3 regions of the Agrobacterium larrymoorei genome follow, and region 2 is predicted to be linked to each of the others. Evidence: riboswitches for the same ligand, from Rfam matches in the RefSeq annotation. Region 2 holds a riboswitch; each other region holds the start of a gene.
The links. A riboswitch is a leader RNA that binds a small molecule or an ion and turns the genes downstream of it on or off. The one in region 2 is predicted to bind cobalamin.
Positions count from the first base shown of each region.

Region 1: it holds a riboswitch for cobalamin, as region 2 does, so the genes downstream of both, bluB (5,6-dimethylbenzimidazole synthase) here and CFBP5473_RS01360 (DUF1636 family protein) in region 2, are expected to answer to the same signal.
Region 3: it holds a riboswitch for cobalamin, as region 2 does, so the genes downstream of both, CFBP5473_RS18865 (ABC transporter substrate-binding protein) here and CFBP5473_RS01360 (DUF1636 family protein) in region 2, are expected to answer to the same signal.

Region 1 covers NZ_CP039691.1:1,797,672-1,801,838, forward strand. Annotated here, with positions in the region: gene CFBP5473_RS08555 (NADP-dependent malic enzyme) at 1-431, shown strand, start outside; gene CFBP5473_RS08560 (DUF2865 domain-containing protein) at 613-1,737, shown strand; gene bluB (5,6-dimethylbenzimidazole synthase) at 1,739-2,419, opposite strand; cobalamin riboswitch at 2,530-2,709, opposite strand; gene CFBP5473_RS08570 (TolB family protein) at 2,742-3,572, opposite strand; gene CFBP5473_RS08575 (NAD+ synthase) at 3,609-4,167, opposite strand, start outside.
Region 2 covers NZ_CP039691.1:283,817-287,983, reverse strand. Annotated here, with positions in the region: gene cobN (cobaltochelatase subunit CobN) at 1-27, opposite strand, end outside; gene cobW (cobalamin biosynthesis protein CobW) at 34-1,071, opposite strand; gene CFBP5473_RS01360 (DUF1636 family protein) at 1,065-1,490, opposite strand; cobalamin riboswitch at 1,602-1,812, opposite strand; gene cobO (cob(I)yrinic acid a,c-diamide adenosyltransferase) at 1,920-2,537, shown strand; gene CFBP5473_RS01350 (cobyric acid synthase) at 2,541-3,998, shown strand; gene cbiB (adenosylcobinamide-phosphate synthase CbiB) at 3,985-4,167, opposite strand, start outside.
Region 3 covers NZ_CP039692.1:983,307-987,473, forward strand. Annotated here, with positions in the region: gene CFBP5473_RS18860 (FecCD family ABC transporter permease) at 1-788, opposite strand, end outside; gene CFBP5473_RS18865 (ABC transporter substrate-binding protein) at 793-1,818, opposite strand; cobalamin riboswitch at 2,014-2,233, opposite strand; gene CFBP5473_RS18870 (glucose/quinate/shikimate family membrane-bound PQQ-dependent dehydrogenase) at 2,372-4,167, opposite strand, start outside.

The DNA of each region.
Region 1 (4,167 bases), 1.5 Mb from region 2:
CTGCCAAGGAAATCAAGCGCTTCGGCATCACGCCGAAGATTGCGCTGGCCAGCCATTCGAATTTCGGCTCGCGCGATTCCGAAAGCGCTCGCAAGATGCGCCGGGCGCTTCAAATCGTGCGTAATGCCGCGCCGGAACTCGAAATCGATGGTGAAATGCAGGGTGGTTCTGCGCTGTCGGAAATTCTGCGCAAGCGCGCCATGCCGAACAGCGCGCTGTCTGGTGAAGCCAACCTTCTGGTCTTCCCGAACCTCGATGCGGCCAATATCTCGCTCGGCGTCGTTCGCACCATGACGGAAGGTCTGCATGTCGGCCCGATCCTGCTCGGTACGGCTCTGCCCGCGCACATCCTGTCGCCCACCGTCACCTCGCGTGGCGTGGTCAACATGGCGGCGCTGGCCGTGGTGCAGGCGTCCCAGCCTTCCGAATAAGCCCATCGCCGTGTTCGGCGCTTGCGTAATTTCGGATTAACGCAATTTTGAACTGGCTGTTGCCGCAATGCGGCACGGCCCTATGCTATCCTGAACTTATAAACGCCATTCGCGTTTGTGATTAATGTTCACTCAGAGGATAGAGCCGCATGTGGCAGGCTTGCAGAAACGGATCGGACCATTGACCCCGCGCCGCAGCCTAATGATCGGTTCGATAATCGCTGTTCTTCTGGCTGCGCCGATTTCCGCGCAGGCCAACAATATTTGCGATTCCCTCCGGGCCGAGCTTCGCCAGCCCAGCACCGTCATCGGCAACACGGCGCAGGTTCGCCAGTTCGCCAGTGCGCTTACGCAGCAGAATATCATCGTGCGCCGGATCAAGAACGATCTTCGCCGCTATGGCTGCTCCTCAGGCAGTATCGTCGTTTACGGCAATCCCAATGCGCAGCTCTGCGGCGAAATCGGTGATGCACTGGCGCAGGCCGAGGCAGAGCGTGACATGATCGCCGAAGACCGTGACCGGATGCTGGCCATGCAGCGCAACAACCAGTCGGACGATCACCGGGAAAGGATCATGGCGGCGCTGGATGCCGAAGGCTGCTTCGATGAAGGCTCCCCGGATTATGCATCCGCCGATCCTTATCGAAACCCGGAAACGCGCGGCTACACCGACCCATTCAACGACCCGAGACCAGAAGAACGGGGCGATTATTCACCGACACCGGATATGCCGATGCAGGGCGGTTTGAGAACGCTGTGCGTGCGAACCTGCGACGGCGCTTTCTTCCCGATTTCTTCCAATGCCACACCGCTGGATTTCCGCGCGCAGGCAGCGCAATGCGCGCGCATGTGTCCGGGTACCGAAACGGAACTCTTCTACCACGCCATGGAGGGACAGGAGAGTTCGGACATGGTTTCGGCAAAAACCGGCAAGCCCTACACGTCCATGCCGACGGCTTTCGCCTATCGCAATGGCTCTGCCACCAACCGGTCCTCCTCATGCAGCTGCAACATGGCCGCTTACCATGATGAAATGAAGACGCAGGAACAGCAGGCCAGCGCACCGCAATCCACGCCCTATTCCGGCATCACGCAAATTCCATCACCGCAAGGTGACAAGGCTTCCAAGCCGCCGGAAACGAAGACGGAAGCCAAGGCGGAGCCGGTGCCTGACCGGGAATACGACCCGAAGAGCAGCCACGTCCGCGTTGTCGGGCCGCAATTCCTGCCTGAAGAGACCAGCCGGATCGATCTTAAGAATCCGGCTTTGAAAGGCACGCAGCCGCAGCAGGATCAGGCGCAGTAATCTAGCGACACCCTGTTTCGCCCCAGCGACCATTGAAAAGCAGCTCGTCCAGCGGCAGACGCTGTCGCCAGCCTTTTACCGCCAGCTCCGGCTCGGCATAAAGCTGCTCGACGCGCCCGATGCAAAGCCATGCAACGATTTCGATGTGCTGCGGAATGCCGAGTATTCTGCGAATATCCGCATCGTGAAAAATGCTGACCCAGCCCACGCCGATGCCCTCCGCCCGCGCGGCGAGCCAAAGATTTTGCACGGCACAGACGGTGGAATAAACATCCATGCGCGGATTATGGGTTCGCCCCAGCACCACGTCACCACCGCGCGTGGGATCACAGGTCACGCAAATCGACAGCGGCGCCTTGCGAATGCCTTCCAGCTTCAGGCTTCGATAAAGCGCCTGTTTTTCATCGGAAAACATGGCGCTGGCCTCGTCATTGGCACGAGAGAAGGCACGCCAGACCTCCTCTTTCGTTGCCGCATCGCTGACCAGTGTGAAATTCCACGGCTGCATGAAGCCAACCGAGGGTGCTGCGTGCGCAGCTTCGAGCAGCCTGCGAACCAACACATCCGGCAAAGGATCGGGCAAAAACTGGTCCCTTACATCGCGTCGCGTCTCGATGGCGTGGTAAACCGCAGCCTTGTCGTCATCGGAAAATTCACAAACCGGCACCAGCTTGTGCCGCATAGCATCAGACCGCATCGTCAATCCCCAACAATGCCGAGAAAGCTCCTTGCCATGCCTCGTAAGAGCACCAGGCAAACAGCATTTCTCAAAACCTTCCGCCGTCCACGCGGGTCGGTCTATCTCGTCAGGCCGGTCTTCTGACTTGGCTTCATCTGCCCGCTGCCGCCTTCCCGAAAACTCAGTGGCTCATGGCAACAGGCATCCGCCTCACAGCGTTGGGCACGTCGCGGTCTCTCACCGCATTCCCGATTCTCCCGCTAGAAGCAGGCACCTGACGGGGAAGCTATGGGGAAATTTACGCAATGGCGCAAGCGCCGCTGCATCATTCGGCAGGGAAATACCGGACATAAGCAAACTCATCACCATACGGTGACCAGTTGGGAGAATTCATCGTGCCCTGCCCGCCGAACAGATCGAACAGCGTTTCAACATTGCTCCCATCCGGGTCCATCAACCGCACACGCACATCGAGATCGCGAGGGTGATCGAAAACGTCGCTGTCATAGGAAATGAAGACCACCTTGTCTCCTTTCGGAGACGGATGAGGAAACCAGTCACCATACGCACTGTCGGTGATCCGCTCTACGTCGGAGCCGTCCGGCCTGACCCGCCAAATCTGCATCTGCCCCGTGCGGCTGGAATTGAAATAGATCCACGCGCCATCCGGCGAATAATCCGGCCCGTCATTCCGGCCTTCGCCATGCGTGAGCAGCGTCTCGGTGCCGGTCTCGACATCCATGGCGTAGATATCGAAAACCTGATCGCGGATACCGCAATAGGCAAAGCTTTTGCCATCCGGCGCCCAGCCATGCCAATAGGATGGCAGGTTTTTCGTCATCAATCGTGGAGCGCCGCCGGACGACGGCAGAAGATAAATCGCGCTTTTGCCGAACTCAACCTTATCCGAAATCGCATAGAGCGAACCATCCGGCGAAATACCGTGATCATTGTTGCACTCGGTCGCAAAGCCGGTATCGACTTTCTCGGCTTTCGTGTCTCCATCCAGCGACAGCCGATAAAGCAGGCCACCGCTGTTCAACAACAGATATCGCCCATCCGGCGACCAATTGGGCGCTTCGAACAGTGCACTCGTTTGCCAAACGACCCGGTTCTGGCGCGTGCGGATGTCATAGATCTCGATGGAACTGCGCATTCTTCCTCCCTGCACACGCCAGTCGAATACCCGCGATCACCTGTCGCGGAAGCGATTGGTGATCGGGTAGCGCCGGTCGCGACCGAAATTCTTCTTGGTGATCTTCACGCCCGGCGCGGACTGGCGGCGCTTGTATTCCGCAAGATAAAGCAGATGCTCGATACGGTGGACCGTCGCGACATCGTGGCCGCGGGCAACGATCTCATCCACCGACATTTCCTGCTCCACGAGGCATTCCAGAATATCGTCCAGCACCGGATAAGGCGGTAGCGAATCCTGGTCGGTCTGGTTCGGACGCAGTTCTGCCGAAGGTGCCTTGGAGAGGATGTTTTCGGGAATGACCTCACCGGAAGGTCCCAAAGTATCCGGCGGCACATGCGCGTTGCGCCATCTGGAAATGGCGTAGACCTGCATCTTGTAGAGGTCTTTGATCGGATTGAAGCCGCCATTCATGTCGCCATAAAGCGTGGCGTAACCTACCGACATCTCGGACTTGTTGCCGGTCGTAACCACCATGGAGCCGAACTTGTTGGAAACGGCCATGAGGATCGTGCCGCGCGCGCGGCTCTGAAGATTTTCCTCGGTGATGCCTTCT
Region 2 (4,167 bases):
CGAAGATGTGGTGGCGAGGATATGCATGGATAATCAGGCCGCCAGCATCTGTTCGATTTTTTCGCGGTTGATGCCCTTCTCACCGATCACAACGAGAGCAGAACGGCGCACTTCACCGGCGGCCCAAGGGCGGTCGAAATAATGGTTGACGCGCGAACCGACCGCCTGAACCTGCAAGCGCATCGGCTTTGCCGAAACCTCAACAAAGCCCTTGATGCGCAGAACATTTTCAGCAGCAGCCGTTTCCGCGATGCGTGCGGCCAGCGCTTCCGGATCGGACACGGCACCGAGCTCCACGACGAAGCTGTCGAACTCGTCGTGATCGTGATCTTCTTCGTCATCGTGATGCGTGTGGCGGTTTTCGATGTCGTTTTCGACAGCAAGACCAAGCCCGATCAGGACAGCCGGGTCGATGGCACCATTGGAGGCAACGACGATCTTTGCGGCCTTCGGAAGATGCTCGCCAATATGCGCCTTGGCACGCTCAAGACCATCGGCATCCAGGAGATCGCCCTTGGTGAGCACGATGAGATCGGCGCAGGCGATCTGGTCTTCGAAGACTTCCTCGACCGGATCATCGTGATCGAGCGCTTCGTCATTGGCGCGCTGGGCAGCGAGTGCCTCCAGATCGTGGGAAACCATGCCCTCGGCAAGGGCTGCACCATCCGCCACGGCAACCACGGCATCGACCGTAACGCGGCTGTTGATTGCGGGCCATTGGAAGGCCTGCACCAGAGGCTTAGGCAGGGCAAGACCGGAGGTCTCGATAAGAATGTGCTCGACCTTCGGCTGACGACTCAGAATCTGCTCGATGGCGGGCTGGAAATCATCCGCAACGGTGCAGCAGATGCAGCCATTGGCCAGTTCCACGATGTTTTCTTCCGGGCAACTTTCGATGCCGCAGCCTTTGAGGATTTCACCATCGATGCCGACATCGCCGAACTCGTTGACGATGATGGCCAGACGCTTGCCATCCAGCTTTTCCAGAAGGCCGCGCAGCAGGGTGGTCTTTCCCGCGCCTAAAAAGCCGGTAACGATGGTGCAGGGAACGCGGTCTAGCGTGGTCATGATCTCTCCTCGGTAAAATTCAATGGGGGTATGCGCGCGACCATGCCGCGCTTCAAACTATCGGGACGGCCACGCCATGGCATGAGGCCGTCGGCGGAACCTGCGAGCAGCTTTGCACCGGAAATCAAATCCTCGGCATTGTCGGGCGTCAGCCCGCCGAACACGTAGGACCAGCCGTCGGCGCTGCGCATCGCCGCACTCGCACCGCGCTTGCAATTGGCAAGGCAATTGACGCTGCGAACTTCGACGTGGCTTTGCGCACCAAGATGAACTGTCGCTTCCGCCAGCAGCGCGCCCGGACGCGGTTCGGCATTCGGATCGGCCTCATCACGGCAACTGCGGCACACGTAGACGACCACGCCGGAAACGGTGCCTGCGTCTGCTCGTTCAGTCTTTTGAGAAGATGTCGCTGTAATATCCAAACCTGAGTCCGCGCCTTTAAACCAAACAGGGGTGCGGATGCCGAAGACGGTGCGCGGAAGGCGCGAACCAGCATTCGACCGAACCGACTGACCGGAGCACCCCGCCCGACAGACGTTTTTCCTGAAACGGCAGGTCTCCTGGCTCGCGGCTTGAAATGACCGCCCTTGCACCGCCTTCCCGGAGATTCATCCAGTGGCTTAACAGTGCGGGCTCACCGCTTACAGTTGCGGGGGCAGCCACGGATTGACCCGGATGGGCGGAACCGTGTTCCCTCTTAGCTTTTCCCGTTGCCGGAAAAAGACCGTCAGTGCCTTACCCTTACGGCCAAGCGGCTTTGGGGTCAATGTGTTAATGCCGCATTGCCGCGAGGGTCGATTCGACTATAGTCGCCGCTTCGAAAAGCATCTGGCCCGAGAGGAAGCGACATCATGACACGCGATATCAGCGATAGCGAAGCCGCGCGCCACCGCGAAAAAATGGTGAACCGTAAAACGGTGCAGGATGCGGAAGTCGCTGAAAAGACCATCGAAAAAGGTCTGCTGATGATCAACACCGGTCCCGGCAAGGGCAAGTCCACGGCGGCTTTCGGCCTCGCCCTGCGCATGCTCGGCACCGGCAGAAGGGTCGGCGTCGTGCAATTCATCAAGGGCGCGTGGTCCACTGGCGAGCAGCAGGCTCTGACGCTCTTCGGAGACAAAGTGGAATGGCGCACCATGGGCGAAGGTTTCACGTGGGACACTCAGGACCTCAAGCGCGATGTCGCCGCTGCGGGCAAAGCCTGGGAGGAGGCGAAGACTTTGATGGCGGATGAAAGCATCGGCCTTCTCGTCCTGGACGAGCTGAACATCGCCCTGCGCTACGATTATCTTTCCCTGGATGATGTCGTCGCAACGCTCTCCGCCCGTCGCCCCGATCTCCACGTCATCGTCACCGGGCGCAACGCCAAGCAGCCCTTGATCGATGCCGCCGATATGGTGACGGAAATGACGCTGGTGAAGCACCATTTCAAGGCAGGCGTCAAAGCGCAATCCGGCATCGAGTTCTGATCCATGGTCGCCAAATCCATCATGTTTCAGGGGACCGGCTCGGATGTCGGCAAGTCACTGATGGTGGCGGGTCTGGCGCGCGCCTTTATCAAGCGCGGGCTTTCGGTGCTGCCTTTCAAGCCGCAGAACATGTCCAACAATGCCGCCGTTACCGCCGATGGCGGAGAGATTGGGCGGGCGCAGGCATTGCAGGCGCGCGCAGCAGGCGTTCCGCTTTCCGTGCACATGAACCCAGTGCTGCTGAAGCCGCAAAGCGAAACAGGCGCGCAGGTGGTGGTGCAAGGCAAGGTGCTGGGCAACGCCAAGGCGGCTGATTACCAGCATATGAAAGCCGGGCTGATGCCCCGTGTACTGGAAAGTTTCGAGCATCTGAGAGCCAATGCCGACCTTGTGCTGATCGAGGGCGCGGGCAGTGCGTCTGAGGTTAACCTGCGCGCCAACGACATAGCAAATATGGGCTTTGCCCGCGCTGCGAACGCGCCCGTCATCCTGATTGGCGACATCGACCGGGGAGGGGTGATCGCCAGTCTCGTCGGCACAAAGGCAGTGGTGGATGCCGCCGATGCAGAGATGATCAAGGGCTTCATCGTCAACCGTTTTCGCGGCGATCCAGCATTGTTCGATGAAGGCATGCGGATCATAGCCGACCATACCGGCTGGCAGTCCATCGGTCTGCTGCCGCATTTTGCCGAGGCATCCCAGCTGCCCGCAGAAGACGCGTTGGGATTGGCGTCATCAAATCAGGCAAAACCGGATGCGAAAATCCGCATAGCGGTGCCGATCCTGCCGCACATCTCCAATTTCGATGACCTCGACCCACTGGATATGGAGCCGGATATCGAACTCACCCGTGTGCGTCCGGGCCAAGCCATTCCCGGCAATTGTGCACTGGTGCTGCTTTGCGGATCCAAGGCAACGATTGCGGATTTGGCCGTCCTCAGACAGGCTGGTTTCGACATCGATATCAAGGCGCATATGCGGCGTGGCGGCTATGTCCTTGGCCTATGTGGCGGGTATCAGATGCTTGGGAAAACCATCTCGGACCCGCAAGGCATAGAGGGTGCGCCGACCAGCGTAGAGGGTCTAGGCCTTCTCGATATCGATACGGTTCTGGCTCGAGACAAGAGGCTCGTATCGATAACGGGCCGCAGCTTCGATGGGCACGCCTTCTCCGGCTATGAGATGCATGTCGGCGTAACACACGGCGCCGACTGCCAACGTCCCTTTGCGACCATCGGCAATCATGTCGACGGAGCCATCTCACCGGATGGTCGCGTTTTCGGCACTTATATCCATGGCCTGTTTTCCGATGACCTTCAACGCAGCGCCTGGCTCAAAAGACTCGGCGGGCAAGCCTCGACGCTGAACTACGAAGCACAGGTGGACGCGGTTCTGGATCGGTTGGCCGAACATATGGAGCGCCATCTGGATCTCGATGCGCTTCTCGCTATAGCCCGATAATGAGCGCGAGTGCGCCGAAGACGCCAATCAGCAGACCATCGGCAACCCGTGCCAGCTTCAGCGCCTGTCGAATATCGGCAGCGCTTAAATCCCGCCGTCCTCCTTCCCCCATGAACCGCGCCTCGATCATCTGCCCGCCATAGGATCGGGGCCCGGCAAGCGCAAAACC
Region 3 (4,167 bases), on a different replicon from region 2:
GACCCGACGATGCTGACCATGACAGCTGTCATCAGCGCCGAGATACCCGTCAGCACCACATAGACGCGCCGGACCGGAATGCCGAGCGACGCGGCGGATTCAGCGCCGAAGGTGAAGGCGTCCAAAGCGCGGGCATGCCAGAGACAGACGACAAGGCCAAGGATCGCAACCGGCAGCGCCAGCGAGACATCCGGCCAGCGGACGCCGGAAAGATTGCCGAGCAGCCAGAACATGATACCGCGTGCCTGTTCCGCATTGGCCGACTTGGTGACGATGAAGGACGTCAGCGCGTTGAACAGCTGCGACCCCGCAACGCCTGCCAGAATGATCGCGCTATTGCCGCTTCCGGCCCGCAGCGCCAGCAATGTGACGAGGGCGAAGGCAACAAGTGCGCCCAGAAAAGCACCGAGCGGCATGGTAAGCATGCCCGCGCCGAAACCAAGAATGGCAACACCGACTGCGCCCGTCGAAGCTCCAGCGGAAATGCCCAGAATATAAGGATCTGCCAGCGGATTGCGCAGCAGCGATTGCAGCACGACGCCAGAAAGCGCCAGGGCCGCCCCGCAACAGGCGGCAACCACGGCCCGGCTTAACCGGTAGTTCCAGACGATACCCTCATCGATGGCGTCCAGCGGATAACCCGCATGCCACAGGCGGTTGGCCACCGTTTTGGCGACGACATCCATGGGAATGGATGTCTCGCCAATCGATGCGCCAAGCCACAGCGCCAGCAAGAGGCACCCGGCCGCAATGGCGGCGGCACGGGCATAGATTAAAGGAACCGACATCGGCTTACTTCGTCAGGCCGAGCTGAACGACCTGATCCGCCAGCACTTCGATGCCTTCGATCGTGCGGATCGTCGGATTCATGGCCTGCGCATCCATCACCACGATGTGGTTCTGTTTGACGGCGGGCATCAGGCTAGCAACTGGATCCTCTTTCAGAAATTTCTGTTTCACGGCAGCGTCGTCAGCCGGATAGCGGCGACGGTCCATTTTGCCAGCAACGATGATGGTCGGCTGCGACTTCGCAATGGTTTCCCAGCCCACGGTCGGCCATTCCTCATCGCTGTCGATGACGTTTTTGATACCAAGCGCCGACATGATGTAGCCCGGCGCACCATTCTTGCCCGCGACATAGGGATCGATATCCAGTTCGGCGCTGGAGAACCAGAAGACGGCGGACAGCTTGCCATCGACCGAGGCAATCTTTTGCCTTGCTGCTTCTTCGCGGGATTTCAGATCGGCAATCAGCTTCTCGCCGCGATCCTGCACATTGAAGATTTGCGCAAGTTCGGAGATTTCCTGATAGATCTGGTCCATCGTAAATACGGAGTGACGCACGCCATCACCACCGCCGGAATTGTCCTTGCCCGTGCAATCCGAAGGGGACGTATAGACCGGAATGCCAAGTTCCTCAAACTGCTCCGGCTTGGCCACCACGCCTTCCGAACCGACATGCCACTGGAACTGCGCAGTTACCAGATCGGGCTTCTCGGCAAGCACGCTTTCGAAGCTCGGATCATTATCCGCCAATCGCGTTACCTTGGCATTGGCCTCCTCATAGCCTTTGATGACCGGGCCGATCCAGACGGCGGTTCCCACCACCTTGTCTGCCAGCCCGAGCATATAGAGGATTTCCGTCGTGCTCTGGCCGATGGAGACCGTGCGCTCTGGAGCGTGGGTAAAGGTTACGTCCCTTCCACAATTCTTCAGCGTCAATGGATAGCTGGTTTCCGCAGCCTGCGCGGATGTAGCTGCCATCGAAAGTGCAGCCATGGCTGCTGCAAAGATGGCGCGGCTTAAGTTAATTGTCATGTTCCGATAGTCCCCGAAATCGCCAGCTGCGCGTTACAGCGCAAAGCCGTCATGTGAAGGTGAATGAACATCCATTCCGCAGCCACACGCGAAGGACCGTTTTGAAACCGGAAAAAGAGCAGATTGAATATGGCGCCGGGTGGCGCAAACAACGATCATGACGTCTCCTGTTCAGGGCATCCCCGCCCGTGACATTGGAATGAACTCTCGACGGCAGGTCTCCTGGCTCACGGATGATCGTCTTGCCCGCCTTCCCACGATTATTCGCAGTGGCCTGACGCAAGTATGCGTCACGAGTGCTCGACAATCCGCTTACAGTTGCGGGGGCAGCCACGGCATTGAAGCAATGCCTCTCACCGTGTTCCCTATTATTCCTTGCGATCTCTCGCTTGGAACCGTCGCGGACCAGATAGAACTATTTGGCTTCCGCCGTCAAGCACCGATTTGTAATGTTATTACATATCAAACACAATAAACTTATCATTCTGAAAATAAAGAAAATGGCCGGAGAATCCGGCCATTTCTGAAATATTCAAATGAACGTCGTCAGCGTTCAAGGAAGCTTGTAGGCAATCACGTAATCGCCCGGCTTCGTGCCGACGGACCCGTGCCCGCCAGCGACTATGACGACATATTGTTTTCCGTCATCGAGCGCATAGGTCATGGGCGTTGCTTGCCCACCTGCCGGCAGTCTGGCCTCCCAAAGCTGCTTGCCGCTCGTCAGATCATAGGCACGAAGGTAATCGTCTACTGCCGCGCCAAGGAAGGCCACGCCGCCCTTGGTGATCATCGGGCCGCCGATCCCGGGAACACCGACCTTGAAGGGAAGCGGTAGCGGTGTCATGTCGCGGACCGTGCCGTTCTTATGCTTGTAGGCAATCTTGCCGGTTCTGAGATCGGCACCCGCCACATAGCCCCATGGCGGCGCCTGGCATGGAATGCCGATGGGGCTGAGGAACGGACCCATCAATACGCCGTATGGCGCGCCGTCGTTACGGTTCAGACCCTGCTCGCTACCCTTTTCATCCTGTCCCTTCTGGGGAATTTGGGCGCGTGGAACGAGCTGCGAGGTGAAGGCCAGATAGGTCGGCATGCCGAACATGACCTGACGTTCAGGATCTACCGCAACGCTACCCCAGTTGAAGGTACCGAAGTTACCCGGGTAAACGAGAGTGCCATTCAGCGATGGCGGCGTGTAACGGCCTTTATAGTTCAGTTGATGGAACTTGATGCGGCAAGCCAGCTGGTCGAACATGGAGACGCCCCACATGTTCTTTTCCTGAAGCGGCTCCGGCTTGAAGCTCAAGGCAGAGGTCGGCTGCGTCGGCGCGCTGAAGTCTTCAGGGATGGCGCCACTTGGAGCAGGCTCTTCCGTCACGGCCAGGATAGGATCGCCGTTCCGCCGGTCCAGCACATAGATATCGCCCTGCTTCGTCGGGCCAACGAGTGCCGGCACGGTCTGGCCATCCGGCTTGGTGATGTCCAGCAGGACAGGCTGTGCCGGTACGTCCATATCCCAAAGGTCGTGATGGACGAATTGCTTCACCCAGCGATCCTGCCCGGTATTCACATCCAGAGCTACGATGGACGAGGAATATTTCTCTACATTCTCGCTCCGACCCATGCCGAGCTGGTCAGGAACTTGATTTCCCAGAGGGATGTAGACGAGCCCAAGCGCTTCATCGACACTAAAAACGGACCAGCTGTTGGGAGAGTTGGTCGTATAGGTCTGACCCGGCTGAAGCGGTTGGGTCTGGGTAGGGTTTCCGGAATCCCAGTTCCACAGCAGTTCGCCGCTGTTCACATCGAAGGCGCGGATGACACCGGACTGTTCCTGGGTGGAGTAGTTGTCATTGACGGCACCGCCGATAATGATCTTGTTGCCGACGATGGCTGGCGGAGAGGTGGAGTAGTAATAGCCAGCAGGATTGTACTGCATGCCGACTTCGAGATGCAGCGTCCCCTGATCCGCGAAAGAGGTGCAGACCTGACCCGTTCCGGCGTCGAGCGCAATCAGACGTGCGTCGGAGGTTGGAAGATAGACGCGGGCAGCGCATTGCGAACCCGCCTGGGCGGTGGGCTCGGCGTAATAGGTAACACCGCGGCATGTCTGGTGCTGACGGTCGGGATTGAGACCCACATTCGGATCGTATTTCCACTTTTCCTTGCCAGTCGCCGCATCCACGGCGATAGCCCAGTTATGCGGCGTGCAGAGGTACAGCGTGTTACCGACCTTCAGCGGCGTGACCTGATAGGTCGTCTCGCCCACATCTTGCGGCAGCTTCACGTCGCCGGTCTGATAGCGCCATGCCTCTTTCAGCTCACCGACATTTTCAGTGTTGATCTGCG